Regions from separate parts of the Geothermobacter ehrlichii genome, predicted to be linked through region 1. Evidence: riboswitches for the same ligand, from Rfam matches in the RefSeq annotation. Region 1 holds a riboswitch; the other holds the start of a gene.
The links. Region 1 has a riboswitch for thiamine pyrophosphate ahead of thiF (sulfur carrier protein ThiS adenylyltransferase ThiF). Riboswitches for the same ligand answer to the same signal wherever they lie in the genome.
Positions count from the first base shown of each region.

Region 1 (15,464 bases):
TTCGATGCGGCGCGAAAAATCGACCTTCAGCTCCAGCCAGTCGCCGGGCCGCGGCCGGTCGGCGGCGCTGCGCAGGCGGATCGGCGCCAGGGGCGTACCTACGGCGACCAGGTCGCCACGCTCGATCTCGATGGCGGCATCGCCGAGGCCGTCCCGGTCGGCGTCGATCCGTTCGAACCGCACCTCGGTGCCCGGCAGCAGGGTCAGGGAAGCGCCGTTGACCAGCCGCACCTTTCCCCGGATCCGCACCTGGCCGCTCCAGGTCTGGTCCCGGGTGAAGGTCGCATCGCCCAGAACCAGCTCCGCCGCCGGCCGGGGCGCGACGCAGCCGGCCAGCCAGAGGGCCAGCAGCAGAACCAGTCCCCTTACCACATCTCCTCCACCACGATCTGCAGGCCGCGCAGCGTCTCCCCCGTCTTCAGGCGCACCGAGTGGTCGTCGCTGCCGTTGTAGGTGCCGTACAGATCGCCGGGACCCGGAGCGCCACCGAGGGTGTTGCGGGCGCCGAGATAGTAGGTGCCGCCCGCTGGCAGCAGCAGCTGCCAGCGGCCGTCGGCACCGGTCGGCTCGGAGACAAGGTCGGGGCGGTTGAGCATCTGCGCATCGCTGTAGAGCACCGCGCGCACGCCGGCGACCGGCTTGCCCGAGGCGTCGCGGATGGTCCCCGCCAGCAGCGTGCAGCCGGCGGTCAGCTTCATCTGCCGAACGCTCTTTTCCGGAACCCGGAACATGGGGATCACAAGCCGGCGGACCTTCCCTTCCCCGAGCCGCAGCGGATTGCCCGGCCAGTAGCCTATCCAGTCGCCGGCGCCAAGCGGGCCGACCTGCTGCCCGTTCGCCCGCTTGCGGGCCAGCAGGTAGTAGGTGCCGGCCGGCAGGGACGCCTCGACCAGGCCTTCGGCATCCGAGGGACCGGCCATGACGTAGCCCATCCCCTTCAGGTCGCTGGTCAGGTCGAGGTAGACGTAGAGGGTGGCGTCCGGCAGCGGCCTGCCGTCGGCCAGCAGCTGTACCTGCACGCCATGGTCGACAAAGGGCTGCGGAAGATCGGCGGCGCGCTGCTCACTGCGCACCAGGCCCAGGTTCAGGTCGGTCACCGGCGTCTCGCCAATGGTGACGGGATTGCGCCCGTAGTAGGTGAACAGGTTCTTCCCCCGCGCCAGCAGAAAGTAGCGGCCAGGCGGCAGCTGCAGGCCGAAACGCCCGTCGGCGTCACTGGGGACCGAGACGTACGGCGCCGCTCCGGCAAGGGTGGTGGCGGCGCGCGGATAGGCGAAGACCCGGATGCCGGCCACCGGCTGGCCGTCGAGCATGGTTCGTCCGGCCAGATTGGGGCGGCGCGGTCCGCCCAGACCGACGCAGGCGGCCAACAACGGCAACAGGACGAGCGATAGCCAGAAGCGAATGGGGGTCACAGGACACTCCTTCGGCAGAAAGCCGTCTGTCAGAACAATCCGGGACGACGGAACTCCATCAGCCCGCCAGCCCGAGCAGCAGACCCAGCAGCACGCAGACGGTCAGGCTGACCACCAGAAAAAGGGTCAGCACCCGGCGGCGGAAAATGCCGGCCAGAGCCGCCATGGCCGGCAGGCTCGAAACCGGTCCGGCCAGCAGCAGGGTGTAGGCGGCGGCGCTGTCCATGCCGCGGTCGAGCAGGCCGGCCAGGATCGGAATCACCGGTATCTGGTTGGCCGGCAGCGGCAGGCCGACAAAAGCCGCGACCAGCGGCGACCAGACGCTGTCATGCCCCAGCGGCCCGGCGATCCAGGCCGTCGGCACCAGGGTCACCAGCACTCCCTCAAGCAAAATGGCCAGCAGCAGGTAGCGGCCGGTCAGCGAGGCCGCATCCAGACTCCGGTCGAAGATGAAGCGCAGCCGGCTGTCACGCGGCACCACCTGCATACTGCGCACGCGGATGCCGGCGGCGGCGCCGATTTCGCTGGCCGGCGCCAGGCTGCCGTCCTCCCGGTAGACCGGCCGCAGCTTCAGTTCGTCCTCGCCGAGCCAGCCCTTCTTCTGCGCCAGCAGGGTGGCCAGACCGACGGCCAGACCGAGGACGCCGGATCCGACCAGTTTCAGCACCGCCCAGTCGCCGCCCAGGCCGCGCCAGGTCAGCAGCAGAGCGTCCGGACCCATGGTCGGCGAGGTGGCGAGAATGGCGAGCAGCGGCGGCAGCGGCGTGCCGATCATCGCCAGGGAGATGACTACCGGCAGGATGCCGCAGGCGCACAGGGGTGACACCATGCCGACAGCGATGGCGATGAAAATGCCGATCACGCCGCTGCGGCGTACGGCGTCGCGGATCCGCAGGTCGAGCTTGTAGCCCTTGATCAGGCCGACCAGCAGCACCGACAGCAGAAAGATCCACCACATGCGACCGATCTCGGTCAGCACCACGTCGGCGAAACGGGCCCACAGCGACTCAGGCACCCTCGTCCTCCCGCCAGAAGCTCACCAGTTCCTCGTCCGGAGCCTGCCAGAGCCGCGGCAGCAGTTCGTCGAGATAGGCCTCGCGCCGGGCCTGCCGCTGCCGACGTTCCTCATCGTCGAGATCGTCCCAGCCAGCCTCGATCTCGTAGCCGAAACGCCGGTACTCCCCGGCCAGCTGCATCGCCGCCTGCGTCAGCTCGACCTCGACGGCGAGCCAGCCGCGCTCAAGGCGCAGGGCGTGCCGCCCCTCGGGACGGATCTCCAGGGTGCCGTCCGCCTCGCTCAGCCCGGTCACTTCCGCCACCCCGTCGATGGCGCAGGTGCGGGTGAAATACCGGCCACGCAGCTCTTCGCCGTTCTCTTCCAGCGCCGCCAGGGCGACCATCGCCAACCGGGCACCAAGCGTGCTCATCGGGCAGCGATGCCCGTGCCGGGCGTAGAGCCGGGCGTAGATGTCGGGAATGGAAACTGCCATCTTCTGCCTGTGAACCTCGGTTTCGCCCCGTCAAGCCATCCAGAAGACAAGGAGTTTTCGTCAGCCCGAGGCGCCAGAACCGCTTCCCGCGGAGGCATAGCCCCAGTACGTCGCACAAGGGAATCGGCCCGACAACTCGAAAGCTGACGAAAAAGAACCGCCCCCCCTTCAGAACTCGTAATGATGCGGACAGTCGGTCTCCCGAATCTCCCAGTACTTTTTTACCATGTCGGGCGTCAGGAAGGGGCGCACCTCTCTCAAGGCCTGCCGAAAATGCTCGGCGGTCACCTGCTCCTGGTCGGCCTTGATGGCATTGACCGTCGCCCGCTTGCACAGGCTTTCGATATCCCAGCCGACAAATCCCTCGGCCGCCTCGGCGATGGCCCGCCGATCGATGCCGGGGGCGAGGTTCGGCATCCGGTCCATGTAGATGTCGAGCATGCCGAGCCGGTCTTCGAGTTCCGGCGGATGGACGAAAACCTTGCGGTTGAAGCGTTTCTTCTCTTTGATCAGGGCCTGGTCGACGGTGTCGATGCGGTAGCAGGAACCGAGCAGCCTGACTTCGGGATGCCGGTTGATCCGGTCTACCTGCTCAATGAAGAGCCGGGTCAGCTCGCGGTCGGCGAAGGTCGGCGGCACCGCCCGCCGGTTGCCGGGGCTCCATTCGTAGTCGCAGCCGGCCCGCGGCGCCAGCCATTCGCAGTCGGAGACGAACAGGATGCAGGGCGCCTCGTGCAGGGCGGTGTCGAAGGCCTCCTGCAGCTCAGCGTGCTTGCCGAGCATCTCCTGCCCCGACACGTAGACGAAGGAGACGCCGGCCTCGCTGGCGCAGGCCTCCGCCAGCATGGTGATGCCGGTTCCCAGCGGTCCCCACATCATCACCCCCGCCGGCAGGCCGAGATTGTGCCGGGCGATCAGCTCCGGTTTCTGCAGCGGCAGGCAGACCATTTCCTTCAGGGTCTGCTTGACGTCGGCGTAGCCGCCGATGTCGTCCCAGGTCAGTTGCGGATCCCGCGCTTCGTAGAAGATATTCTGCAGTTTGCGATGCATCAGCTATCCACCTTCGTCGTTGAGTCCGGAGCGTCCGGCGCCGTAAGCACAAGCAACTGCCGTGCCACACGCGCCCCATCATAGCACCGCACGCCCGAACGGCCAACCGCGCCGACGTCCCGCCGACCGTCCATGCGGCGCACCAAATCGCCGAGGGCCCTGCTATACTTGGAAAAATCGTTCAACCGACCGCCGGCAAGGAGGCCGCCATGGGCAAGCTGATTCTCGCCATCGACCAGGGAACGACCGGCACCACCGCCCTGCTGGTCGACGGCGACCTGCACATTCGCGACCGCGTCAATGTCGAATTCCCCCAGCACTTCCCGCAACCGGGCCGGGTCGAACACGACCCGGAGGAGATCTGGACCTCGGTCCGGGCCGCGGTGACCGGGCTGCTCGAACGCGCCGACTGCCGGGCGACCGACATCGCCGCCATCGGCATCACCAACCAGCGGGAGACGGTACTCATCTGGGAACGGGAAAGCGGCCGTCCCTGCGGCAACGCCATCGTCTGGCAGGACCGCCGCACTGCCGACATCTGTGACGAACTGAAGGCGCGTGGCCTCGAACCCCTCTTCCGCCAACGCACCGGGCTGGTCTTCGACCCCTACTTTTCCGGCACCAAGCTGACCTGGATGCTGCGACAGAGCCCGGAACTCGCCGAACGGGCCGCTGACGGCAGCCTGGCCTGCGGCACCATCGACAGCTTTCTCGTCTGGCGGCTGACCGGCGGGCGGGCGCATGTGACCGACGTCTCCAACGCTTCCCGCACCCTGCTGCTCAACCTGGAAAGCCTCGACTGGGACATGGAGTTGGCCGACCGGCTCGGGATTCCGCTCGCCCTGCTCCCGGAAGTGCGACCGAGTTCACAGGTCTATGGCACCACCTGTGGGCTCGACTTTCTGCCCGACGGCATCCCGGTGGCGGGGATGGCCGGCGACCAGCAGGCAGCCCTGTTCGGCCAGGCCTGCTTCGAGCCGGGGGACGGCAAATGCACCTACGGCACCGGCGCCTTCCTGCTGGTCAACACCGGCGACCGCCCGGTCACCAGCGGCAGCGGCCTGCTTACCACCGTCGCCTGGCAAATCGACGGCCAGACCTGCTACGCCCTGGAAGGGAGCGCCTTCATCGCCGGTGCCGCCGTCCAGTGGCTGCGTGACGGACTGGGGCTGATCGAAAGTTCCGCCGACATCGAAGCTCTGGCAAGACAGGTGCCCGACAGCGGCGGCGTGGTCTTCGTCCCCGCCCTGACCGGTCTCGGCGCCCCCCACTGGCGGCCGGAGGCGCGCGGCGGCATCTTCGGCCTGACCCGCGGCACCACCCGGGCGCACCTGGCCCGGGCTACCCTGGACGGAATCGCGCTGCAGATCTACGAACTGGCGGCGGCCATGGCCGAGGATCTGGGAGAACCGCTGGGCGAATTCAGGGTCGACGGCGGCGCGGCCGCCAACGACCTGCTGATGCAGCTGCAGGCAGACCTGCTACGGACCGATGTCGTACGGCCGGAAACGATCGAAACAACCGCCCTGGGCGCCGCCCTGCTGGCGGGGCTGGCGACGGGCGTCTGGCAGGGGACGGAACAGATCCGGCAGGCATGGCGGGAAGAACGCCGCTTCCGGCCGCAGATGGAGGATGCCGACCGGCAGCGGATGCTCGCCGGCTGGCGACGGGCGGTCGGCCGCGTCTGAGAACCTGTCGGCCCGAGCGTCCTCAGAGGTCGTTGAGCAGGCGGTAGATGGTCTGCTGCAGGTTCCAGAGCCGTCCCGCCCAGTCGGCGGCCTGCTCCTCCAGCTCGACCCGCACCCGGTCGATCTGGTTGTGGGCACGCAGCAGCACCGGCGTCAGCTCCCGCTCCAGGTGCATCTGCGGAATCTCCCCGACCCCCTCACGCAATTCGGCCAGGGTCACCACCGCCCTGGACAGCCGGTTCGCGAACCGGACCAGCCCCTCGTCCTGCTCGCGGGACAGGCGCCGCTGCAGATTTTCGGTTTCGGCGACCAGCTCACGATAGCGTGCGGAAATGCTCATGCCACCACTCCTGCAGAGTTCGAATGAAAAGGGGGCTCATGGTAGTCAAAACCCCGCCGCCTGGCAAGGGGGAAAAGAGTTGACGCCCGAGGGCAAGCGTTGGTAGTGTGAGAGCGCCAGTTGCCCTGGGGGAGTCTTTGACTGAGAATTCCGACCGACGGAATGACCCTTTGAACCTGATCCGGATCATACCGGCGTAGGGAAGCGGCACCGACAACAGTCTGCACAACCTGTTCTCGGCCGCTTTGCGCGGCCGTTTTTCGTTTATGAAAGTATTTGTCAACGAACGCCCCGTCGACACGGAGGCTGCCAGCATCTTCGCCCTGCGCGACCAGCTCAAGCCGGATGCCGACATCGTCATCCGCAACGGCTTCCCGGTCGACAGCGACGCTCCTCTCCGCGAAGGCGACCGGGTGGTGCTGATCCGGCGCGGCGAAATTCCGCCGGCAGAGGAGCTCGAGGCGCTGCTGGTCGCCCGCCACACCCCCGGCGTCCACGAACGGGTGAAGAAGGCCTGCGTCGGCATCGCCGGCGTCGGCGGTCTCGGTTCGGCGGTGGCCGTCGCCCTGGCGCGGCTCGGCGTCGGCCGCCTCATCCTGGCCGATTTCGACATCGTCGAACCGAGCAACCTGAACCGCCAGCAGTACTTCATCGACCAGCTCGGCCTGCCCAAGGTGCAGGCGATGGAGCAGAACCTGCGACGGATCAACCCCTACGTCGCCATCGAGGGGCACCAGGTCAGACTGACGGCAAAGAACGTGCCACAGATTTTCGGCCAGGCGGATGTGCTGGTCGAAGCCTTCGACCGTGCCGACCAGAAGGCGATGCTGCTCGAAAGCTTCCGGCTCGGCTGCCCCGGAAAGCCGGTGGTCGCCGCTTCGGGAATGGCCGGCTTTGGGCCGGCCAACACCGTCGTCACCCGCCGGCGCGGCCGCACCTTCTACCTGGTCGGCGACGGTACCAGCGCCGCCGGGCCGGGAGAGGGACTGATGGCTCCCCGGGTCGGCGTGGCGGCCCACCACCAGGCCAACGCCGTGCTGCGCCTGCTGATTGGACTCGATGCCGAAGGAGAAGATGCATGAACGTCATCGTCAATGGCAAGGGCATGGATGTCGCCGACGGCATGACCGTCACCGGCCTGCTCGGGCTGCTGCAGCTCGACGCCAGCCGGGTCGCCGTTGAACGCAACCAGAACATTGTCGCCCGGGCCGACTTCGACAGCACCGAACTGCTCGAAGACGACCGGCTCGAAATCGTCCAGTTCGTCGGCGGCGGCTGAGCTGCGCCGCGCACGGACCTTTCGCCAACGGAAAACAGGATAGGATTCATGTCTGATCTGCTGACAATTGCCGGACGCAGCTTCCGGTCCCGACTCATGGTCGGCACCGGCAAGTTCAGCTCCAGCTCCGCCATGGTTGCCGCCCTCGAGGCCTCCGGCGCCGAAATCGTCACCGTCGCCCTGCGGCGCGTCGACCTGCACAACCCCCAGGACGACATGCTGGCGCATATCGACCGGCAGAAATATCTGCTGCTGCCCAACACCAGCGGTGCCCGCGACGCCGAAGAGGCGGTGCGCCTGGCGCGCCTGGCGCGCGCCGCCGGCTGCGAGCCCTGGGTCAAGCTGGAAGTCACGCCCGACCCCTACTACCTGCTGCCCGACCCGGTCGAAACCCTGAAGGCGGCGGAGATCCTGGTCCGGGAAGGCTTCACCGTCCTGCCCTACATCAACGCCGATCCAGTCCTCGCCAAGCACCTGCAGGAAGCGGGGACGGCCACGGTCATGCCGCTCGGAGCCCCCATCGGAACCAACCGTGGGGTGCGCACCCGCGACCAGCTCGCCATCATCATCGAGCAGGCCATCGTGCCGGTGGTGGTCGACGCCGGCCTCGGCGCCCCGAGCCACGCCGCCGAGGCGATGGAACTCGGCGCCGACGCCGTGCTGGTCAACACCGCCCTGGCGGTGGCCCGCGACCCGGGCGCCATGGGCGCCGCCTTCAGAAAGGCAGTGGAAGCCGGCCGCGAGGGCTACCTGGCCGGACTTGGCGAAGAACGCAGTCAGGCCGAAGCCAGCAGCCCGCTGACCGGGTTTCTGCGCAACGAGGATTGAACCCACCGGGAGCCGCGAGCCAGAATTCTGGAGGGCAATCTCCCGACTTCTGACTCCTGACTCCTGAACACAACGGTTTCCCCATGAGCTTTCTCGATATCATTCAACGCTTCGATCCGCAGCAGGTCGGGGCCGACATCATGGCCTGCAGCGCCAGCGACGTGGAGCGGGCCCTGGGGGCAGAACGGCTGAGCGACGCCGATTTCATGGCCCTGCTCTCCCCCGCGGCCGAAAACCACCTGGAAGAGCTCGCCCGGAAGGCCAGCCGGATCACCCGGCGCCGCTTCGGCAACACCATCCTGCTCTACGCCCCGCTCTATCTCTCCAACGAATGCAGCAACGGTTGCCGCTACTGCGGCTTCTCCGCCGACAACCGGCTGCCGCGCCGAACCCTGGCCCCGGATGAAATCGAGGCCGAAGCCAGGGTTCTGGCCGACCAGGGATTCCAGCACGTGCTGCTGCTGACCGGCGAGGCGCCGCGCGCCGCCGGCGTCGACTACCTCGAAGCCGCCGTACGCCGGGTACGTCCGTTCTTCTCGTCCATCGGCATCGAGGTCTTTCCCATGAGCAGGCAGGACTACGCCCGCCTGATCGCCGCCGGGGTCGATTCCCTGACCCTCTACCAGGAGACCTACAATCCGGAGCTCTATGCCGAAATGCACCCCTACGGCCGCAAGCGGGACTTCGCCTGGCGCCTGGAGGCGCCGGAGAGAGGCGCCGCCGCCGGCATGCGGCGCATCGGCATCGGCTCGCTGCTGGGGCTGGGGGATTTTCGCACCGACGCCTTTTTTACCGGCCTGCATGGGCGCTATCTCGCCCGGCACTACTGGCGTAGCCTGCTCACCATCTCCTTCCCCCGCCTGCGGCCGGCCGACGGCGGCTTTCAGCCGCGGGTGCCGGTCGGCGACCGGCAGTTCGTCCAGCTCATCTGTGCCATGCGTCTCTGGCTGCACGACGCCGGGCTGGTGCTGTCGACCAGGGAACGGGCCGAACTGCGCGACAACCTGCTGCCGCTGGGCATCACCCAGATGAGCGCCGGCAGCTGCACCGCTCCCGGCGGTTATGCCCAGGGGGAACACGAAGGCCAGCAGTTCGCCATCGACGACGACCGCAGCCCGGCCGAATTCGCCGCAATGCTGCGCCGCCGGGGATTCGATCCGGTCTGGAAGGACTGGGACGCCGCTTTCCAGCCGGCGGCCGGCAAGGGCGCCGCCTGAAGCTGATCTCGCCATGCCCGGCCCCTTTTACCTGATCTCCGATCGCAACTGCCTTGCTGGCAAGGATCTGCCGGCGGCTGTCGAGCAGGCCGTCGCCGGCGGCGTCTCCATGGTGCAGTTGCGGGAGAAGGATCTGGCGGACGATGAACTCCTGCGGCTCGCCCGCGCCCTGCGCGACGCGACCGTCCGGCACGAGGTGCCATTGCTGGTCAACAGCCGGGTCGACATCGCCCTGGCCTGCCGGGCCGACGGCGTCCACCTCGGTGTTCATTCTCCGGGACTGAAACAGGCCCGCAAACGTCTCGGACCGCAGGCGCTGATCGGCTTTTCCGCCCACAGCATCGATGAAATCCGCCTGGCCGAGACAATCGACGCCGACTTCGTCACCTTCGGCCCGATTTTCTTCACCCCCTCCAAGCAGTCATACGGCCCCCCGCTCGGTCTTGACGCCCTGAAAAGAGCCTGCGCCGCCACCGAACTGCCAGTCTACGCCCTGGGCGGCGTCGATGCCGACAGCCTGGCCGACATCCGCCGGACCGGCGCCGCAGGCTTCGCCTGCATCCGCGCCGTTCTCGACCGCGCCGAACCGCGACAGGCCGCCAGCAACCTGCTGCGGACCTGGCAGGCCGCCCTCTCAGCGGATGCGTAGGCCGAGACCGACTCTGGTCAACGAGCGGCCATGGTCGATCAGGCTTTCGCCATAGCCATCCCAGTACTGGACATAGAGACCGATGTTGCTGCCGCCGAGCGGCAGGGTGAGATCGGCCTGAACCGCCCCCTTGCCGGTGACGAAATTTCTGAATCAGTGAGTTTATGCCGGACAGAGAGTGCAAGTGCCTGACCTGAATGGGTTTCAAAAAATCCTAGGCGCACCCGCAGGTTCGCCGGCAATTTTTGGAAAACGCAGGCTGGTCAATGACGTGTGCTATCCGCCGGTGATGAACTCACTGATTCAGGAAAATTGTGGCGCAAATTGTGGCGCAGCATCAGCCGCAGGCTGCCGAGGTCGAAATCGGCGCCCAGGCGCAATTCGCCGTGCCCGTAGTGGTCGATGACGTCCGGGGGGCTTGCGGCATCCGCCAATGATAAATTCACTGATTCAGGTTAAAATGAAAGAAAACCTTCTCGAGGCCACATGGAAATCGTCCTGGTCCTGCTCATTCTCGCCGGCGCCATCCTGCTCTATGCCACCGAATGGCTGCGCATGGATCTGGTCAGCCTGCTGGTCCTGCTCGCCGTCGGCCTAACCGGACTGGTCACCCCGAACGAGGCCTTTTCCGGCTTTTCCAATCCCGCCGTCATCACCGTCGCCGCCATGTTCGTCCTCTCGGCGGGCCTGAACCAGACCGGGGCCCTGGCGCCCCTCGGCGAGCGGCTGCTGAAGGTGGCCGGCCGCTCGGAAATGCACATGATTGCCGCCATCATGCTGGTCAGCGCCTTCTTCTCCGCCTTCATCAACAACATCGGCGCCACCGCCATGCTCATGCCGCTGGTTACCGCCACCGCCCAGAAAGGAAAGATCAGCCCCTCGAAGCTGCTGATTCCACTGGCCTTCGGCTCCCTGCTCGGCGGCGTCTGCACCCTGATCGGCACCCCGCCCAACATCCTGGTCAACGAGCTGATGCGCGAACACACCGGCACCGGGTTCGGCATGTTCGCCTTCACCCCGCTGGGACTGCTGCTGCTGGCCGGCGGCATCCTCTTCATGCTGCTGGCCGGTCGCCATCTTCTGCCCGACCGCAAGGCCGGCTCGCTCACCGAAGCCTACCAGGTCAAGAACTACATCAGCGAAGTGGCCATCCTCCCCGCCTCGCCCCTGGTGGGCATGACCATCGCTGCCAGCGGCATCGAACGGGATTTCAACCTGCGCGTCCGCGCCTTGCTGCGCGGGAGGCAGAAATTCCCCTTCCCGCACCGCAACCGCAAATTGAAGGCGGGGGACGTCCTCTTTCTCGAGGGCGATTCGAGCGGCATCCTGCGGGTGCGGGAGAAGAAGGGCATCCAGCTGGTGCAGGAAGCCGAACATCCGGTCAGCGACGTCGGCAAGCGGGACGAGGTGGTGGTCGTGGAAGCGGCCCTGACCCCGACCTCGGAAATGGTCGGCAAGACCCTGCGCGACGTGCGCTTTGCCGATACCCACGGGCTGACAGTGCTGGCCATCTGGCGCAAGGGTGCCCCGGTGCTGCGCAAGGTCGACCATGTCGCCCTGCGCTTCGGCGACGTACTACTGTTGCAGGGAACGCGGGAACGGGCCATCCATCTTGGCCGCGACCACGGGTTTTTGCTGCTCGGCGATGTCGACCGGATGCCCTTCCGCCCGCGTCGCGGGCCGACTGCAATCCTGATCCTGCTCGGGGTGGTCATCAGCGTCTCCGTCGGGCTGATGCCGATCATGCTGGCGGCCACCCTCGGGGCACTGCTGATGGTCCTGTTGCGTTGCCTGAGCGTCAAGGATGCCTACGAGGCGATCGACTGGTCGATCATCGTCCTCATCGCCGGCACGCTGCCGCTGGGCATCGCCATGGAACGCAGCGGCACCGCCCGCATGCTGGCCGAACAGCTCCTCGGTCTGCTCGGTCCGCTGGGCCCCTGGGCGGTTCTCTCCGGCCTCTTTCTGATCACCTTCCTGCTGACGGCGATGATGAGCAACGCCGCCACCGCCGTGCTCATCGCTCCCATCGCCTTCGAGACGGCGACCAAACTGGCCGTCAGCCCCCATCCCTTCTACATGGCCGTCGCAGTCGCCGCCTCGGCCAGCTTTCTCACCCCGATCAGCCACCAGTCAAACGCCCTGGTCATGGGGCCGGGCGGCTACCGATTCGTCGACTACCTGAAAGTGGGGACGCCGCTCAACCTGCTGATCTGGCTGCTCGCCTCGCTGGGCATTCCCGTCTTCTTCCCCTTCTCCTGAACCGGCTTCCCGGCGCGAGATTTTGACAAAGCAGCCTACATCGGTTAATGAAAATAGCAAAAAATCGCCGACAGGTGACAAATCGCATCTTTGGGGAGGATCACACCTTGCCGCGCCTTCTCTTCGCCAGCCTGCTGCTTCTGCTGCTTCTGCTGCTTCTGGCCGCCTGTCGCCAGAACGACCCGGTACGCATCGGCTATCTCGCCGAACTGAACGGCCGCTATGCCGACGTCGGCATGGCCGGCCGCAACGGAGCCCTGCTGGCGGTCGAAGATGCCAACCGCAAAGGAGGCATTCATGGACACCCGGTCGAGCTGCTGGTACGGGACGACCGGCAAAATCCGGATGTCGTCCGCAAAATGGTCGCCGAACTGCAGGCGGCCGGCGTTGCCGCCATCGTCGGCCCCATGATCAGTCAGATGGGCATTGCCGTCAAACCAGAGCTCGACCGCCGGCGGCTGCTCGCCCTGAGTCCGACCGTCAGTACCAGCCGGCTCGACAACCAGGACGACTGGTTTTTCCGCCTCTATCCATCCACGCGACAATTCGGCGCCGACTATGCCGCCTGGATACGCCGGTCGCACGGACTGGACAGCATGATCGCCGTCATCGACGAAGCCAACGCCGCCTACACCCAGACCTTCTACCAGGCCTTCTCCCGCAATTTCAGCCGCCTCGGCGGCCGCATGCTGCCGCCGGTAACCTACTATTCGGGCAAACACATCCCCTTCTATCGCCTGGCGCGCGAAATCGCCGCCAGCGCCGCAGCCGGCCTGCTGATCCTGGCCAGCGCCATGGACACCGCCATGCTGTGCCAGCAGCTCAAGGGTCTCGGCTTCAGCCGTCCGACCTTCGCCAGCGAGTGGTCGGGAACCGAGGACATCCTCAGGTTCGGCAGTTCGGCGATCGAAGGACTCATCTTCTACAACACCTTCGACCGCGACAACGGATCCCATCTCTATCGTCGCTTCGTCGAGCGCTACCGACAGCGGTTCGGCCAGAATCCGGGATTCGCTTCGGTCCACGCCTACGACGCCGCCAGTATTCTCATCGAGACCCTGCGCCGCAACGGCGACCCGGCCCGGCTGAAAAGGACCCTCCTCGCCATCGGCAGTTTCCGCGGCCTGCAGGGCCTGCTCACCTTCACGCCGACCGGCGACATCCAGCGGCGCCGTTTTCAGGTTGAGATCCGCGACGGACGATTCCGCACCATCGACGAGGATAGCCGGCCGGCCTCCCCTCCCGGTCAGAAGACCTCTTCCTCGTAATCGGGAACCTGTCGGTACCAGTCGGGATGACGGCGGGCCGCCTGCAGGGCGGTTTCGGCCTGGGCGATCACCCGCTCCCGGTCCCGGGGATAGCGTCCTTCGAGAAGCAGGCTGTTGGAGACGTGATTCGAACGCAGGATGGTGCCCTGCGGGTCGAGCCGGCGCACCAGGAGCAGGGCCTCTTCCAGCACCTCGCCGTTGCTCAACTGCTCGATGCGGCGAAAGTGTTCGCCGTTGTTGCGCCGGAACATGGTCAGCAGGGAAAAATAGTCGGGGCTGAGCCGGTTGACCCAGTCGGCCGTCGCCTCGGCGTGTTCGCGGCTGCGGGCGCGGCCGGCCAGACCGAGGATGGCGGTCACCGACAGTTTCATCTCCGCCTGCTGCGCTTTCCGGCAGAGGGCGAGCATCTCGTCGCCGGTGAAGCCCTTGTCGATCAGCGCCAGGGTGGCGTCGTCGCCCGACTCGAGTCCGAAGTAGAGAATCCGCAGCTTGCGCTGCCGCAGGGCTTCCAGCTCGTCCCGGCTCTTGCCGGCCAGGGCGTTGGGCGAGGCGTAGCAGCCGATGCGGGTCAGGGCCGGGAAGGCGGCATCAAGCAGCTCGAGAATCTGCAACAGACCCGGCTGCGGATAGATCAGGGCATCGCCGTCGGCGAGAAAAATCCGCTGGATCCGTGCCCGGTGGGTGGCAGGCACCAGTTCGATCTCCCGCCGGATCTCGTCGACAGGCCGCACCCGGAAACGCTTCATCTTATACATGCCGCAAAACGTGCACCGGTTGCGGCTGCAGCCGTAGGTGATCTGAAAGATCAGCGACCGCGCCTCGGACGGCGGCCGAAAAAGGGGCTGGTCGTAATCGAAATACCAGAACATGCGTCAATCCTCCCGTCCACCTGCCTGCAGCAGGGCGAGGTAACGACGGGCGGCATCGGCATCGCCACGCGAGCGGGCGGTGTCGATGGCGCCGAGAAAATAGTGATAGGCACTGGTACGGCAGCGCGGACGCAGCAGCATGGCCCGCCCGGCGCCGAGATAGGCCCGGCTCAGGCCGGGGTCGGCGGGCCGCTCGGCGATGAAGCGGCGAAAGACCGTCAGCGCCTCGTCGGCCCGGCGCCGCTCGAGCAGAAAATCGCCGATGGCCAGAACGTCGGCCGGCGCCACCTGCAGCCGCTCGCTGCGGCTGTCGAGCTGCAGATAGGCCAGAGCCGCCCGCGGCAGATCGCCGGCGGCCAGCAGTTCGTTCACCAACTCCGCCACGCTGCGAACCGGCGGCGTCTCGTCCGGCTGTTCCCGCCAAAGCCGGTTCAGATGCCGTCGCATGCGCCAGCTCAACCCCATGCGGTCGCTCCACAGAGCCAGGCCCGCGCCGGCCAGAAAACCGCCGATATGGGCGCCGTAGGCGACGCCTCCCCCGCTGCCGCCGGTCAACAGGAAAGGAAGCAGGTTGTCGACCACCAGGTAGAAGCCGAGCACCAGCCGCGCCGGCACCTCGATCACCTGCAGCAGAAAGAAGAAAAAGAAGAACATCTTCACCTTATTGCGGGGGAACCAGACGAAGTAGAAACCGAGCACGCCGGAGATGGCGCCGGAGGCTCCGACCAGGGGCACCTGCGAACCGGGGACGAAAAGGGCAAAAAAGAGGGTGGCGGCGATGCCGGTGGCCAGGTAGGCGAGCAGAAACCGAATCCGGCCGAGCCGGTGCTCGACATTGTCGCCGAAGATCCAGAGAAAGAGCATGTTCCCCAGCAGGTGCATCCAACCGCCGTGCAGGAACATGGCCGAAAAGAGGCTGACCAGCGACGGCTGCGCCGGCCGGAAGCCGTACTTGAAGACAAACAGGTCGTAGGCCGACACGCTGGCCAGAATGGAGCGGATCGACACCTGCCCGTAGACCCCGAGACTGCGCAGGTAGTCGAGCAGCACCGGGTCGGCCAGGTCGGGCCGACGGACGGAGAGCGGCAGGGTGACCAGCAGAAAGACCG
Region 1 is NZ_VNIB01000014.1:78,088-93,551, forward strand. Features, by position in the region: gene EDC39_RS13090 (outer membrane protein assembly factor BamB family protein) at 1-372, opposite strand, end outside; gene EDC39_RS13095 (hypothetical protein) at 366-1,415, opposite strand; gene EDC39_RS13100 (permease) at 1,474-2,430, opposite strand; gene EDC39_RS13105 (formylmethanofuran dehydrogenase subunit E family protein) at 2,423-2,905, opposite strand; gene EDC39_RS13110 (AAA family ATPase) at 3,074-3,955, opposite strand; gene glpK (glycerol kinase GlpK) at 4,165-5,643, shown strand; gene EDC39_RS13120 (hypothetical protein) at 5,666-5,983, opposite strand; TPP riboswitch at 6,101-6,203, shown strand; gene thiF (sulfur carrier protein ThiS adenylyltransferase ThiF) at 6,250-7,065, shown strand; gene thiS (sulfur carrier protein ThiS) at 7,062-7,262, shown strand; gene EDC39_RS13135 (thiazole synthase) at 7,311-8,090, shown strand; gene thiH (2-iminoacetate synthase ThiH) at 8,174-9,307, shown strand; gene thiE (thiamine phosphate synthase) at 9,321-9,956, shown strand; gene EDC39_RS15980 (phospholipase A) at 9,942-10,061, opposite strand; gene EDC39_RS13160 (SLC13 family permease) at 10,443-12,218, shown strand; gene EDC39_RS13165 (ABC transporter substrate-binding protein) at 12,326-13,486, shown strand; gene EDC39_RS13170 (radical SAM protein) at 13,465-14,355, opposite strand; gene EDC39_RS13175 (rhomboid family intramembrane serine protease) at 14,359-15,464, opposite strand, start outside.

Region 2 (15,464 bases), on a different contig from region 1:
CTGCTCCTGTCTACATCTCGTGGCAGGAGTCGCAGTTGTCGTCGACGCTGAAGGCGGTGTCGCCGTCGTGGCAGGCGCCGCAGGCCTCGCCCTCGCCCATCTGGTCCATGGTGAAAGCAGGGTTCTTTTTCCGGTCGGGGACGAAAATCCCCGGATGACATTCGTCACAGCCGTACATCTCGGTGTGAACCGAGTGGGGGAAGGTGGCCGGGCCGGCGTCGGTTTCGAACTTGATATCCGCCGTCGGATGGCAGGCCGCGCAATTTTCACTGACCGAGAAGGCGGTATCGCCGTCGTGGCAGGCGCCGCAGGCCTCGCCCTCGCCCATCTGGTCCATGGTGAAATGCGGATTTTTCTTCTGGTCCGGCACGAACAGGTCCGGATGGCATTCGCTGCAGCCGTACATTCCGGTGTGAATCTCGTGGCTGAACAGGGCCGGCGCCGTGTCGTTGGTGAAACGGATGTCACGGGTCGGATGGCAGGTGCTGCAGTCTTCCTTGACGCTGAAGGCGCGGTCGCCGTTGTGGCAGGCGCCGCAGGCCTTGCCCTTTTCCATGTCGGCCATGGTGAAATCGGGGTTTTTCTTGGTGACGATATTGAAGATCTTGTTGTGGCAGGTCGGGCAGTTCTTGCCGACGGCCTCGAGATGGTTGTAATGGCTGAATTCGACCGGTCCGGTCGCCTCGACCTGGAACACGACCTTGTCCTTGATCCAGCGGGCGCTGAGGGGGCCGGGAACAATCAGCAGCATCAGAATGGCGATGGGCAGAATCCGTTTCATTCTTTCCTCCTGTCTTCCGGCATGCCGCCGGGCGGCGGTCCGGAATGCATCATTCACGGGTGGGCCGGTTGGCTCGGGCCTTCCCTGACTGGCAAGTTCCATGCCTCTTTGCCGGAGGCGTCTCTTCCCAGAGCGAGCCGGCCGGTCAGATCGTCGACAAACTGCCTGGCGACGCGGCCCGAACGGCTTCCGCGGCCGGCGGCCCAGCTCAAAGCCTCTTTTTCCAGCAATGGCGCGGGAATGTCAAGCTTCCGCTTTTTCGCCAGATGGTGGACGATGGCGAGATAGGTCTGCCGGCTGAAGGGATAGAAGCCGAGACTGATGCCGAACCGGTCGGAAAGGGAGAGCTTTTCGGCGATCCGCTCCTCGGGATGAATCTCTTCTTCACCGGTGTTTTCGGTCAGCTTTTCCGGTATCAGGTGGCGGCGGTTGCTGGTGGCGTAAATGAGCATGTTTTCCGGCGGCGTCTCGAGCCCGCCTTCGAGCAGGGCCTTGAGCTCCCGGTAGTCGATCTCCTGTTCGTCAAAGGACAGGTCGTCGCAGTAGAGGATGAACCGCCAGGGTGCGGGACGCAGGCGGGAGGCGATCTGCCGCAGATCGAAAAGATGTTCCTTCTGCAGTTCCACCAGCCGCAGTCCCTCGTCAGCGTAGAGACTGAGCAGGCTGCGCACGGCTGTCGACTTTCCTGTTCCCCGTTCTCCCCAGAGCAGCACATTGTTCGCCGGCAGGCCGCGGACGAACTGCCGGGTATTGCGCCGCAGGACGGCAAGCTGCCGGTCGATGCCGAGCAGGTCGTCCGGGTCGGGCAGGTCGGGATGGGCGATGGCCTCCAGATGGCCGCCGTCGTCGCTTGCCCGCCAGCGCAGGGCCAGGCAGCTTTCCAGATCGGGAAGGGGCGGAGCGTCCGGCACGAGCTGTCGCTCGAGGGCGGTTTCGCCCAGCTCGATCAGCCGTTCGATGCGTTCGAGCAGATGGTGCCAGTTGATTTCCCGCCGGTTCATGAGGTCCTTTCCCCGAAAGTGTGTCTTGAAGGCCGGTTGGGCCCGTTTGATGGCCGCATACTATACCAAAGGCGGCCGTTGCGCCCAGTCTTTTTCGGCGTCGGCGTTCTGTGGTAGATTCAGCCACCGCGCGATGGATGTCGGAAGGATTCGGGAAGGAGGCGATTTGAAAAACCGCACAGTCGAACAGTACGCCGTGGTGCCGCCGGGATTCGAGCCGGTCTGCGCCGCCGAGCTGGCCGCCCTCGGGATAACCGGCATCAGGCAGGAGAAGGGTGGCGTCAGATGGCAGGGCGGGCTGCGCGAACTCTATCTGGCCAACCTCTGGCTGCGAACGGCGAGCCGGGTGCTGGTGCGCTTCGCCGAGCTGACGGTCCGGGATTTTCCGACCCTGTTCCGCCGGGCGGCGCGCCTGTCCTGGGGGGAATTCGTCCGCCCCGGCCAGCGGGTCGCGTTTCGGGTGACCAGCCGCCGTTCGCGGCTGATGCACACCGGACGTATCTCCGAAACCCTCGCCCTGGCACTGCGGCACGCGCTGGGCGATCCGCCGGACAACCCGGAGCTTCCCGAGCAGCAGGTCGTGGTGCGGCTGCATCAGGACCGCATGCTGCTGTCGATCGACAGCAGCGGCGAGCATCTGCATCGACGGGGATACCGCCGGCTGCAGGGCAAGGCCCCCCTGCGGGAAAACCTGGCGGCGGGCATGCTGTTGCTGGCCGGCTGGAATGGAGAGACGCCGCTGGTCGATCCCTTCTGCGGCGCGGGAACCCTGCCCATCGAGGCGGCGCTCATCGCCGGTCGAATACCGCCCGGTCAGATGCGGACCTTCGCTTTCATGCACTGGCCCGGTTACAGGGCCGGACTGTGGAAACTGCTGCTCGACGAGGCGCGCCGGCATCGACGTCCTCTGCCGGCGGCGCTGATCGTCGCCGGCGACAGTGACGCCGCCGTGCTCGATCTGGCCCGGCAGAACGCCGAAACCGCCGGCGTCGGCGAGGCCATTGCCTGGAGCCGGAACGATTTCGCCGCCATTGGCCTGCCGGAATGCCCCGGGCTGGTGGTGGCCAATCCTCCCTACGGCGAGCGGCTGGGCGACGATGCCGAGGTGCGGCGGCTCTATCGGCGGTTGGGGGAGTGCTGCCAGCGGCAATGGCGCGACTGGAACAAGGCCATCCTGACGCCGAATCCTGCCTGGCTGGGCGACTGGGCGCGGGGGCGGCCGCACCTGCCGCTGCGCAATGGCGGCCTTGCCGTCTGGCTGGTCCGTGATGCTGTATTTGCCAATTAGGGGTTGATTTTTGGCGCCGGTTGCTCTAATGTTCACTTTCGTTTCGCTGGCGAAACCGGCGGAACCTGAGTCCGCAAGAGAAAGCGAGGTGATCCTCGGGTGGAAATCACGGTTGTCGACGGCAATGTCGAAAAGGCGATCCGGGTTCTGAAGCGCAAGCTGCAGCAGGAGGGCCTGTTTCGCGAGATGAAGCAGCGCAAGTTCTACGAAAAACCCTCCGTCAAACGCAAGCGCAAGGAGAAGGAAGCCCAGCGCCGGCTGCGCAAGAAGATGCGTTCCATGCGCCGGGACTGATCCCGCCGCCACAACGAACAGACAGAAAAAGGGCCGACCCTCGAGGGTCGGCCCTTTTTGTCTGTAAGGGATAACGGGACGTGCCGTAGTCTCTCCGGGTGAACCGTGGAGACGGTCGAGAAGGGGGCAGATGCAAGGCGTCCCGATGATCGAGGAGTGAGGTGAGGTGTCGTGGTTACAACTCCGCAGCGACGAGATCGAGAGCAACGCAGCAGATGGGCCCTTCTCGGCTGCCTGCTTGCTTACGCCGGCAGAACCGGCAGCTTCAGCCCGGCCAGATAGTCGACCATCTTCACCACCTGGCAGCTGTAGCCGTTTTCGTTGTCGTACCAGACATAGAGGTTGCAGCGGTTCCCCTGAACGATGGTGGCGCAGGAATCGACCACGCAGGCGTAGCCCGAGCCGACGAAATCGGTGGAGACGACATCGGGCGAATTGGTGTAGTCGATCAGTTCGTGCAGCGGCCCTTCCAGGGAGACCTCGCGCAGGTAGCTGTTGATCTCTTCGACGCTGGTTTCCTTTTCCAGGTTGAGGCTGAGAATGGCCAGGGAGACGTTCGGGGTCGGCACGCGGATGGCGTTGCCGGTCAGTTTCCCGGTCAGCTCCGGCAGGGCCTTGGCCACCGCCTTGGCGGCTCCGGTTTCGGTGATGACCATGTTCAGCGGTGCCCCGCGGCCGCGGCGCGACTTCTTGTGGTAGTTGTCGATCAGGTTCTGGTCGTTGGTGTAGGAGTGGCAAGTCTCGACATGACCGTTGACGATGCCGAAACGGTCATTGACCGCCTTGAGCACCGGCACGATGGCGTTGGTGGTGCAGCTGGCGGCGGAGAAGATCCGTTCGTCGTCGTTCAGCAGATTGTTGTTGATGCCGTAGACGATATTGGGCACATCCCCCTTGCCGGGAGCGGTGAGAATGACCTTGTCGATTCCTCCCGACTTCAGGTGCTGGCTGAGCCCTTCCCGGTCGCGCCATTTGCCGGTGTTGTCGATGAGAATGGCGTTGCTGATGCCGTAGCGGGCGTAGTCGACCTCGGCCGGATCGTTCGAATAGATGACGTGAATCAGGTTGCCGTTGGCGATGATGGCGTTCTCTTCCGGATCGACCTTGATCGTTCCCATGAAGGGGCCGTGCACCGAATCGCGGCGCAGCAGGCTGGCCCGCTTGACCAGGTCGTCCTCGCTTCCCTTGCGCACCACCACGGCGCGCAGGCGCAGCTTGTTGCCGCCGCCGGTCTGGTCGATGAGAATGCGCGCCAGCAGGCGTCCGATGCGGCCGAAGCCGTAGAGCACGACATCGCGCGGCTCGCTCAGGATCGGCTTGTGGCCGGTGTTGATCTCCTTCAGTTCCTGGCGGACGAATTCGTCGATGTCGAGATTGCCCGCCTGCGCCTGGTAACGGACCGTCAGTTTGCCGATGTCGATGCGGGCCGGGGCCAGATCGAGTTTGGCGACCGCTTGCAGCACCGGCATGGTATCACGCACCGACAGTTCGTTTTCGAGAATCTGGCGGGCGAAGCGGTGGGCGCGGAGGATGTCGATGGTCGACTGGTGCACCAGCTTGCGGTCGTAGATGGTGATGACCACATCGTTGTCGCGGTAGAGACGGCCGATGATGGGCAGCATCTGCTCGGCAATCGCTTCTCTTTCTTTCCAGTCCGAGAAATAGCGTACCTGTTTTTCTGTCAGCATAGATCGTCCTTCCTTGTTGCAGGGGTTAAGCCAAAACCGCGCCATACTAAACGGAAAAGGCCGGCGAAGGCAAGGTTTCGTAGACGAAAATTTTTGTCGCTGGACTTGCCGGTCATGGGCTGTTATTCATAAATGCAGTCCGACCGTCAGGGTCGGAAATCTGACCATGAATAAAGGAGGATTGCAGGCATGGCCGACAGGGTTTCCTACCAAGAACTGGGTCTGGTGAACACGCGCGACATGTTTGCCCGCGCCATGAAGGGCGGTTATGCCGTCCCGGCCTACAATTTCAACAACCTGGAGCAGTTGCAGGCGATCATCACCGCCTGTGCCGAGACCGCTTCGCCGGTCATCATCCAGGTCAGCAAGGGTGCGCGCAATTACGCCAACGAAACCATGCTGCGCTACATGGCCATGGGAGCGGTGAAGATGGCGCGGGAAATGGGCGCCGACATCCCCATCGCCCTGCACCTCGATCACGGTGATTCCTTCGAACTGTGCAAGGCCTGCGTCGATTCCGGTTTTTCGTCGGTGATGATCGACGGCTCGCACCTGCCCTATGAGGAGAATGTCGCCCTGACCCGCAAGGTGGTGGAATATGCCCACCAGTACGATGTGACGGTCGAGGGGGAGCTCGGTGTGCTGGCTGGCATCGAGGACGAGGTGGAGGCAGAGCATTCGACCTACACCCGGCCGGAAGAGGTGGAGGATTTCGTCAGCAAGACCGGTTGCGACTCGCTGGCCATCTCCATCGGCACCAGCCACGGCGCCTACAAGTTCAAGCTCAAGGAGGGCGAGGAGGTGCCGCCGCTGCGGTTCGACATTCTCGAGGAGATCGAAAAGCGCATCCCCGGCTTCCCCATCGTTCTGCACGGAGCCTCCAGCGTGGTGCAGGAGTACGTGCAGCTGATCAACCGCTACGGCGGCAGTATGGAAGGGGCGGTCGGCGTTCCCGAGGAGCAGCTGCGGCGGGCCGCCCGCAGCGCCGTCTGCAAGATCAACATCGATTCTGACGGCCGGCTGGCGGTGACCGCCAAGGTGCGCGAGTATCTGGCCAACAACCCGGCCGAGTTCGATCCGCGCAAGTATCTCGGCGAGGCGCGCAAGGAGCTGATCCGGCTGATCAAGCACAAGAACGAAGCCGTGCTGGGGAGTGCCGGCAAGGCGTGAGGAGTTTTTCGTTCGCGGCCACCCGTGCCCGGTGGCCGCGAACGGACTCGCAATTTGTTACTCGCGATTCTCGGTTCGAGAATCGCGCTTCTATTTTTTCCGCCTCTTCTCGAACCGCACGTCGATTTGCAACCTTTCCCCCTGCCGTTCGATGTCGAGGGTGCGTTCGTCGCCCGCCTCGAGCCGGCTGATTTCGTAAACCAGGTCGAAACTTTCCTTTACCGGCTGCCCGCCGATGCGCAGGATCACGTCCCCTTGCCGCAGCCCGGCCCGGTCGGCGTTGGAACCGGGAACGACGCTGCCGACCACCACCCGGCCGTCGTCGTCCGCCAGTATGACGCCGAGCTTGACCCGGTCGCGATCGTGAATTTCGTAGCGGGTGTAGAGCAGGTAGTCGAAGGGGGGCATGGGAAAGGCCGGAACCCTGACGTTCATCAGCCGGTCCTTCCTCTCTTCGGGGACTTCGATTTCGTGGGAGCCGACCAGCACGTAGGAGGTCGGCAGGCGGCGGAAGACCCGGCGCGGAATTCCGAAGCCGTTGCGGACGTGGTTGCCGCCGGCCACCACCACCATGCGCATCCTCTCGTTGCCGGGCCGGGCGAGCCAGTCGGCGATGCTGGCGGCCATGGTTTCGTCCCACAGGGTCTGAACGCGCTGAAAGCCCTCGAGCATGGCCTTGCCGGCGCTGTGACCGCCGAAGATGGCCTTGACCAGGGCTGTCTGGTAGGGATCGTTCAGGTCCATCTTCGGCAGGGATTGCCGGGCCTCCGCCGGTAGCTGGTCAAGGTTCTTCCGGCCGACCTGGCTGACCAGCTTCTTGTCGGCGTTGAGGCCGCGGATGGGAATCTTCTTTTCCCTGGCCAGTTCCAGCAGGTCGCGATAGAGCCCGAAATCCATGCTCCAGGTTCGGAACCAGCGGGACCGCTTGAGGAAGGTCTTTTCGTCCAGTCGGCCGGCGACCCAGTCGTCGAGCACCTCCTGCTGGGCGGGGGTGAACATCTCCATGCCGAGGGAGACCTGTCCCGGCCAGCGCTCGGCCATCGCCCGCAAGATGTCGAGCTGCAGCCGGTGCGAGGCCGGATTGTCGTGGGTTTCGCCGACGTAGACGATGCGGGCGTCGGTCACCGCCGCCAGCATCTGTTCCCTGCCGACGTAGATGCCGGTCGGCAGGTGCAGGACGTCGCCGATTTCGGGTGGGCGCGGCGGCGGGTATGGGGATTCGGGGTTGCCCAGGGGCTGCTGCCGGATGCCGGCGCAGCCGCCAAGAAGCAGAAGCAGCAGAATGGGCAGAACGGCGCGCATGCCAACGGCCATGAAAACCTCCATCGCTTGGCGGCAGGATGTCGAGATGGACCTAAGCGGCATGGGCAGACGGGCTGCACGGTCGGTACGGCCTGGCGCCACGGCCGCTTTTTCGCCAGATTTCGGCTTGTCGACAACCTGCTAGAAAATGTGTTTCGAATAGAAAATTTCGGTGATCTCCTGCTCCAGCACCGTGCGGATGTGCTGCTGTTCGGCTTCGGGAATGTCCTCGGCGTTGATGGCGAACAGGTACTGGTCGAGGTCGAGGTCCTTCAGCCGCATCTTGGTGTGGAACAGGTTCTCCTGGTAGATGTTGATGTCGACGCACTGGTAGCGGGCGAGAATCCGCTTCTTGATGTACTGCTGAATGGAGCGCAGGCGGTGGTCCATGAAGTGCTTGCGTCCCTTGACGTCCCGGGTGAAGCCGCGCACCTTGTAGTCGATGACGACGATGTCCGACTCGAACGACTCGATCAGGTGGTTGAGGGCCTTCAGTGGGCTGATCTTGCCGCAGGTGGAGACGTCGATGTCGACCCGAAAGGTGGAGACGCCGCTCTTGGAGTCGGTTTCCGGGTAGGTGTGGACGCAGAGGTGGCTCTTGTCCAGGTGCGCCAGAACCTGCTCCGGCTTTGGGTCGACCGGCTCCTCGGCGATGAGGATGGTGACGCTGGCCCCCATGGGATCGTAGTCCTGGCTGGAGATGTTGAGGATGTTGGCGCCGATGATGTCGGCGACCTCGGTCAGGATGCGCACCAGGCGCTCCGAGTTGTACTCCTCGTCGATGTACTCGAGATATTCCTTGCGCGCCTGCGGCCGCTTGGCGTAGCAGACGTCGTAGATGTTGAAGGAGAGGGTCTTGGTCAGGTTGTTGAAGCCCCGCAGTTTCAGCTTGGGGCGTCGACGGTACCGCAGGTTCCTGCTGTTGCGCTTTGCGACCATGGCATGCATCTCACTTTGTCCGGGATATGCTGGCCGGGCCAGAACGAGCAATTAAAGCACAAATCGTCCCGGGGACCAAATGTAAAATTGGCCCCCCAAATCCAGCGCCTGGTTTGTGGACCGAGGGGGCCGGAACGGGCCCAGATGCAAGGCGCCCGGCCGATTCGGACGCAGGCGTAGTAGAGGCCACGTCGAGTACCTGAGCGATGCCGGCAACGAAGCAGATGGGATTGTTACGGTAGCCGAATCCCGAAGGCAGGCGGTGGGGGGCAGTATTCGCCCATGCCGGGCGGTGGCGGAGAGGCCGGCGGAATCAGCCGCCGGCCGCCTCTTTCTGCTGCCGTTCGTTCATCACCTTGTAGGCGCAGAACTCGCCGCACATGGTGCAGGCGCCGTGTTCCTCGTCGACCCCCGACTCGGCGCGCATCCGCCGCGCCTTTTCCGGGTCGATGGCGAGCCGGAACTGTCCTTCCCAGTCGAGCTGCTTGCGGCAGCGGGCCATGGCCAGATCCTGCTCCCAGGCTCCGGGCACGCCCTTGACGATGTCGGCGGCGTGGGCGGCGATGCGGCTGGCCATTACCCCTTCGTGTACGTCCTCCACCGTCGGCAGGCGCAGGTGCTCGCTGGGGGTGACGTAGCAGAGGAAATCGGCGCCGGCGGCGGCGGCGAGGGTGCCGCCGATGGCGCAGGTGATGTGATCGTAGCCGGGGGCGATGTCGGTCACCAGCGGCCCGAGCACGTAGAAGGGAGCGCCGTGGCAGAGGCGCTTCTGCAGCTTGATGTTGGCCTCGATCTGGTTCAGCGGCACGTGCCCCGGGCCTTCGATCATCACCTGGACGCCGGCGTCCCAGGCGCGCTGGGTCAGTTCGCCGAGCAGGATCAGCTCGTGGATCTGGGCTCGGTCGGTAGCGTCGGCCAGACATCCGGGGCGGAAGCCGTCGCCGAGGGAGAGGACGCAGTCGTAGGGTTTGACCAGTTGCAGCAGCTTGTCATAGTGCTCGAAAAGGGGGTTTTCGGCGTTGTTGTGCGCCATCCACTCGACGGTGAAGGAGCCGCCGCGGGAGACGACTTCCATCACCCGCCCCTCGTTGCGCATCCGCTCGACGGTGGAGCGGGTGACGCCGCAGTGAACGGTGATGAAATCGACCCCGTCTTCGAGGTGCTTTTCGATGCCGGCGAAGATGTCGTCCACGGTCATGTCGACGATCGCTTTGCGCTGCACGTTGACCGCCTCCAGCGCCGCCTGGTAGAGGGGGACGCTGCCGATGGTGACGCCCGCTTCGGCGATGACCGCCCGGCGAATCTCGTCGACCGGGCCGCCGGTCGACAGGTCCATGATGGCGTCGGCGCCGGCGGCGACCGCCACCCTGGCCTTCTCCATCTCCTTGTCGATGGAGACGTCGTCCTTGCTGGTGCCGATGTTGGCGTTGACCTTGGTCCGCAGCCCCTCGCCGACGGCCAGCGGGCGCACGCCCGCGTGCTTGCTGTTGAGGCAGATGATGGCGGTGCCGGCGGCGATTTTTTGCCGCAGGATTTCAGGGTCGATCTTCTCCGCCGCTGCGGCGGTTTTCATCTCTTCGGTGATCAGGCCCTTGCGGGCGGCTTCGAGCTGAGTCATGGTTGGTCCTTTTGTTTTGATGCGGTAGTAAAATGAAAAGTCAAGAACAGGAGTCAGGAGTCAGAATTCAGGAGCCAGGAGAAATTCTCAAACCCGCCCCCCTTTTGTGTCCTGTTTGCGCAGAGTTGGTTCTGCCTCGTTGTCGGTGCGTTTTCAAACGCCAAAGTCGCTGCCATCTTCAGGATGTCGGCCGCAGAACTCGGAAGGTTTTTCCTCTGACCCCGGGCTTCTGCTCCTGAATTCTGGTTCTACAATATCTCTTTAGCCCCCCGCCAGTGGTTGACCGGGCCGTGTCCGCGGCCGAGGTCGACGGCGGTGCGGATGGCGGCAGTGATGAATTTCTTGGCCTTCCCGACTGCCACCGGCAGGGGTTCGCCTCGCGCCAGCAGGGTGGCGATGGCGGCGGAGAAGGTGCAGCCGGTGCCATGGGTGTTGCGGCCGGCGAGGCGTTCGCAGCTCCAGCGATGGACGCCCTGCGGGGTCAGGAGCAGATCGACCGCCTCGCCGCGCAGATGTCCGCCCTTGATCAGCACGTTGCGGGCGCCCATGGCGAGCAGTTTCTCTCCGGCGCGTTCCATTTCCTTCTCTCCCTCGATGGGAATGCCGGTCAGGGCTGCCGCTTCCGGAACGTTCGGCGTCAGCAGGTAGGTTTGCGGCAGCAGCCTGTCGATCAGGGTGGCGACGGCGTCCTGGCGCAGCAGGGGAGCGCCCCCCTTGGCGATCATCACCGGGTCGACCACCGCCGGAAGGCCGTAGCGCTCGACCAGTCCGGCGGCGCAGGCGACGATCTCGGCGCTGTAGAGCATGCCGGTCTTGACGACGTCGGCGCCGATGTCGTCGATAACCGCCGTGACCTGTTCACTGACGAAATCGGCCGGGCAGGGATGGATGCCGCTGACGCCGAGGGTGTTCTGGGCGGTGAGGGCGGTGAGGGCCGACATGCCGTAGCCGCCGAGCAGGGCGATGGTTTTCAGGTCGGCCTGGATGCCGGCGCCGCCGCCGGAATCGGAGCCGGCGATCGTCAGCACCCGGCCGCGCGGCTCGGGGTGGCGGCGGTTGGCGATCAGGGCCAGCTCGCGCGCCGCCAGGCGCGGGTCGTCGGCGTCGCGCAGGGCGGAGATGACGGCGACGGCGTCGGCGCCGAGATCGAACAGGCGCGGCGCCCGGTCGCGGTCGATGCCACCGATGGCCACCAGCGGCCGGTCGACCGCCCGGCGGATTTCGCCGAGGCGCTCCGGCCCGACCAGTTCGGCGTCCTGCTTGCTGCCGGTGGGATACATGCTGCCGACGGCGATATAGTCGGCGCCGGCGGCGGCCGCGGCCCGGGCCTGCTCGACGGTGCGGGTCGAGACGCCGATCAGGTGGCCTGTGCCGAGAATCTTCCGCGCTTCGGCTGGCGGGGTGTCGTCCTGGCCGAGGTGGACGCCGTCGGCATCGACCGCCAAGGCCAGATGCGGATGGTCGTTGATAAGGAAGATGGCTCCGTATTCGCGACAGAGGTCGCGCAGCCGGCGGGCGATGGGGGCCTGCTCTTCGACGCTTCTGTGCTTGTCGCGGTATTGCAGGATGCGCACCCCGCCGGCAAGGACGGCGCGGCAGGTATCGAGGTAGCGGCCGGCCGGATCGGCGGTGGTGATGTAATAGATTCCTTCGAGCATGACAGCCCCAGACGCAGACAGCACCGCGCCGGGGCCGGCCGCGATGCTGTCTGCAGAAATCGCTCTGGCCGCTTCCCTACGCCGGCATGACCCGGATCAGGTTCGAAGGGTCGCCCTGCCTGTCGCAGGACTCTCAGTCTTCACTCCCCCAGCGGTGCTGTCAGCTATTCGATTGTCGGTTTCAGGCAAGGACGATGCGGTTGTTCAGCAGATCGATCTCCTCGATCACGCCCTCGATCTGTTCTTTTTTGCCGAAAACGTCGATCAGGGTGATGCTGCCGTCTTTGGGCAGCAGCGAGGCGATATTGTCCAGTTGCCGTTCGGTTTCGCCCCTGACCAGCATCAGCGGCCCGTTGTCGAGACACATGCCGCGACCTCCAGTAGTTGATTTGATTGCAGACTAGCCAATGGGTCGAGGGACTGTCAATGCCCAATTCCACCACCACTTTCGGCGGCCTGGTGGCGTTTTCTTTGCCTCCGTCCCCGAGGCATGCTAGAAAAACGAAATTCAGAGGGAGGAGTCGGGCGTCGTTTTCCGCCGGGCAAGGAAGACAATTCAAGGAGCGAAGAGTGATGGCCATGTCGCATCCCAACCAGGTCCGGATCGATCTGTCGGCCCTGCGGCACAATTTTCGGCTGGCGAAAAGGGCCTTTTCCGGCCGTCCCCTGCTGGCGGTGGTCAAGGCCGACGCCTACGGTCATGGCGCCGAGCAGGTAGCCCGGGCCCTGCACGACGAGGGCGCCGAAATGTTCGGCGTGGCGCATCTGCGCGAGGCCGAATCGCTGCGGCGGCTCGGGCTGGTGCAGCCGATTCTGCTCTTTTGCGGCGCCGATCCCGGCGATGCCGGCGTTCTGGCCGACCTCGGCCTGGTGCCGATGCTGTTCGATCTGGAGCTGGCGCGGGCACTGGATGCGGCCGGCCGGGCGCGGGGGCGCAGGATTCCCGTCCATCTCAAGATCGATACCGGCATGGGGCGGGTCGGTTTCCGGCCTGAAGAACTCGACCAGGTGCTGGCGGCGCTCGCCGCCCTGCGCCATGTGGCGATCGAGGGCGTGGTGTCCCACCTGGCGATGGCTGACGAGCGGGAGCATCCCTGGTCCGACCGGCAGTACGACACCTTCGCCGCCTGTCTCGAAAGGGTGCGGCAGGCCGGTTTTCAGCCGCGCTGGGTGCACCTGAGCAACAGCGCCGGCCTGTTCGGCAGGGAGTTCCCCCTGTGCAACCTGGCGCGTCCCGGCATCAGCCTGTATGGCGGCCTGCCCGGCGAAGGGTTTCGCCACCTCGACCTGAAGCCGGTGATGTCCTTCGTCAGCCGGGTGGCGCAGGTCAAAAAGGTGCCGGCCGGAACCGGCATCTCTTACGGTCACCGCTTCGTGACCCGGCAGGAGAGCCTGCTGGCCGCCATCCCGGTCGGTTATTCCGACGGCTACCTCCGCGCCCTGACCAACAGGGCGCAGGTGCTGATACGCGGGCGCCGGGTGCCGCTGGTGGGCAGGGTCTGCATGAACTGGATTCTGGCCGATGTCGGCGCTCTGCCGCGGGTCGCGGTCGGCGATCCGGTCACCCTGCTCGGAACCGACGGGTCGGAGTGCATCCGCGGCGACGAGCTGGCCGGCTGGGCGGATACCATCGACTACGAGATCTTCTGCCTGCTCGGATCGTGCAATCCGCGCTGTTATCTCGGGCGGTGAAAAGAGGCGCAAAAAGAGGTATACGCTGCTTTTGCGGCCGCGAAAACGGTTGCCAGCAGACCGTTCGGCATGGTAGATAAGGCCTTTCTTCACAGACCGGCAGCAAAGGGAATGGCTCCCCCGAAAACCGCCATCCGCGCATGACGGTTTTTTCTGTTTTGACCGACAACAGACCGAGGTTGACCCATGGCGAAAATCAAGCGTGCCCTGATCAGTGTCTCCGACAAGACCGGCATCGTCGAATTTGCCAGTGAGCTGGCGAAGTTCGGTGTCGAAATCCTTTCCACCGGCGGAACCGCCCGGCTGATGCGGGAAGCCGGACTGGCCGTCAAGGACGTCTCCGAGTTCACCGGCTTTCCCGAAATGCTCGACGGCCGGGTCAAGACCCTGCATCCGAAGATTCACGGCGGCCTGCTCGGGCTGCGCGACAACCCGGACCACGTGGCGACCATGGAACAGCACGGCATCGAGCCGATCGACATGGTGGTGGTCAACCTCTACCCCTTCGAGGCGACGGTCGCCAATCCCGGCTGCAGCCTGGAGGACGCCATCGAAAACATCGATATCGGCGGACCAACCATGCTGCGCAGCGCCGCCAAGAACAACCGTTCGGTCACGGTTCTGGTCGATCCGGCCGACTACGGTGCGGTACTCGAGGAGATGGGGACTTCCGAGGGTGCCGTCTCCGAGGCGACCAATTTCCGGCTGGCGGTGAAGGTCTACCAGCATACCGCGGCCTACGACGCCGCCATCTCCAACTGGCTGGGACGCCGTCTCGGCGAGGAGCATGCCGATTTTCCGCCGGTGCTGACCCTGCAGTACCGCAAGGCGCAGGGGATGCGCTACGGCGAGAATCCGCACCAGAAGGCGGCATTCTATGTCGAGCAGAAGGTCGCCGAGGCCTCCGTCAGTACCGCCCGGCAACTGCAGGGCAAGGCCCTTTCCTACAACAACATCGCCGATACCGACGCCGCTTTAGAGTGCGTCAAGCAGTTCAGCGAGGGTCCGGCCTGCGTCATCGTCAAGCACGCCAATCCCTGCGGCGTAGCGCTCGGCGCCACGCCGCTCGAGGCCTACCGGCGGGCCTTTTCCACCGACCCGGAATCGGCCTTCGGCGGCATTATCGCCTTCAACTGCGAGCTGGACGGCGAAACCGCGGCCGCGATCTGCGAAAAGCAGTTTGTCGAGGTGATCATCGCGCCGAAGGTGAGCGAAGAGGCCGCCGTGGCGGTGGCCGCCAAGAAGAACGTCCGCCTGCTCGAATGCGGCTTCTGGCCGCAGGAGCCGGCCCCGCGTCTCGATTTCAAGCGGGTCAACGGCGGCCTGCTGGTGCAGGACACCGACCTGGCCCTGCTCGCGGAGATGAAGGTGGTGAGCAAGCGCCAGCCGACCGAAGAGGAACTGAAGAACCTGCTCTTCACCTGGAAGGTGGCCAAGTTCGTCAAGTCGAACGCCATCGTCTACGGCAGGGATGGCATGACCATCGGCGTCGGCGCCGGCCAGATGAGCCGGGTCAATTCCGCCCGCATCGCCGCCATCAAGGCCGAGCACGCCGGGCTCGAGGTCAAGGGGGCGGCCATGGCCTCCGATGCCTTCTTCCCCTTCCGTGACGGCATCGACAACGCGGCGAAAGTCGGCATCACCGCCGTCATCCAGCCGGGCGGTTCGATCCGCGACGAGGAAGTGATCGCCGCCGCCGACGAGCACGGCATGGCGATGGTCTTCACCGGGATGAGGCATTTCAGGCATTGAGAAAGGCGGGGACGAGGGACGAGGGACGAGCAAAAACGACTTGTCCCTCGTCACTCGTCACTCGTCACTTTAGGAGAACTGTCATGAACATTCTCGTTGTTGGCGGCGGTGGCCGCGAACATGCCCTGGTCTGGAAGATCGCCCAGTCAAGTCTGGTGGACAAGGTCTATTGCGCCCCGGGCAATCCGGGGATCGCCGCGCAGGCCGAATGCGTCGATATTGCCGTCGATGACATCGACGGTCTGCTCGCTTTCGCCCGGCAGCAGCAGATCGGTCTGACC
Region 2 is NZ_VNIB01000011.1:3,377-18,840, reverse strand. Features, by position in the region: gene EDC39_RS11230 (cytochrome c3 family protein) at 11-781, opposite strand; gene EDC39_RS11225 (ATP-binding protein) at 835-1,782, opposite strand; gene EDC39_RS11220 (THUMP domain-containing class I SAM-dependent RNA methyltransferase) at 1,949-3,070, shown strand; partial or broken gene rpsU (30S ribosomal protein S21) at 3,170-3,438, shown strand; gene EDC39_RS11210 (glyceraldehyde-3-phosphate dehydrogenase) at 3,607-5,052, opposite strand; gene EDC39_RS11205 (class II fructose-bisphosphate aldolase) at 5,242-6,222, shown strand; gene EDC39_RS11200 (ChaN family lipoprotein) at 6,313-7,536, opposite strand; gene speD (adenosylmethionine decarboxylase) at 7,666-8,463, opposite strand; gene thiC (phosphomethylpyrimidine synthase ThiC) at 8,777-10,081, opposite strand; gene thiD (bifunctional hydroxymethylpyrimidine kinase/phosphomethylpyrimidine kinase) at 10,330-11,739, opposite strand; TPP riboswitch at 11,796-11,899, opposite strand; gene EDC39_RS11180 (CooT family nickel-binding protein) at 11,921-12,106, opposite strand; gene alr (alanine racemase) at 12,313-13,431, shown strand; gene purH (bifunctional phosphoribosylaminoimidazolecarboxamide formyltransferase/IMP cyclohydrolase) at 13,618-15,183, shown strand; gene purD (phosphoribosylamine--glycine ligase) at 15,267-15,464, shown strand, end outside.
Region 2: it holds a riboswitch for thiamine pyrophosphate, as region 1 does, so the genes downstream of both, thiD (bifunctional hydroxymethylpyrimidine kinase/phosphomethylpyrimidine kinase) here and thiF (sulfur carrier protein ThiS adenylyltransferase ThiF) in region 1, are expected to answer to the same signal.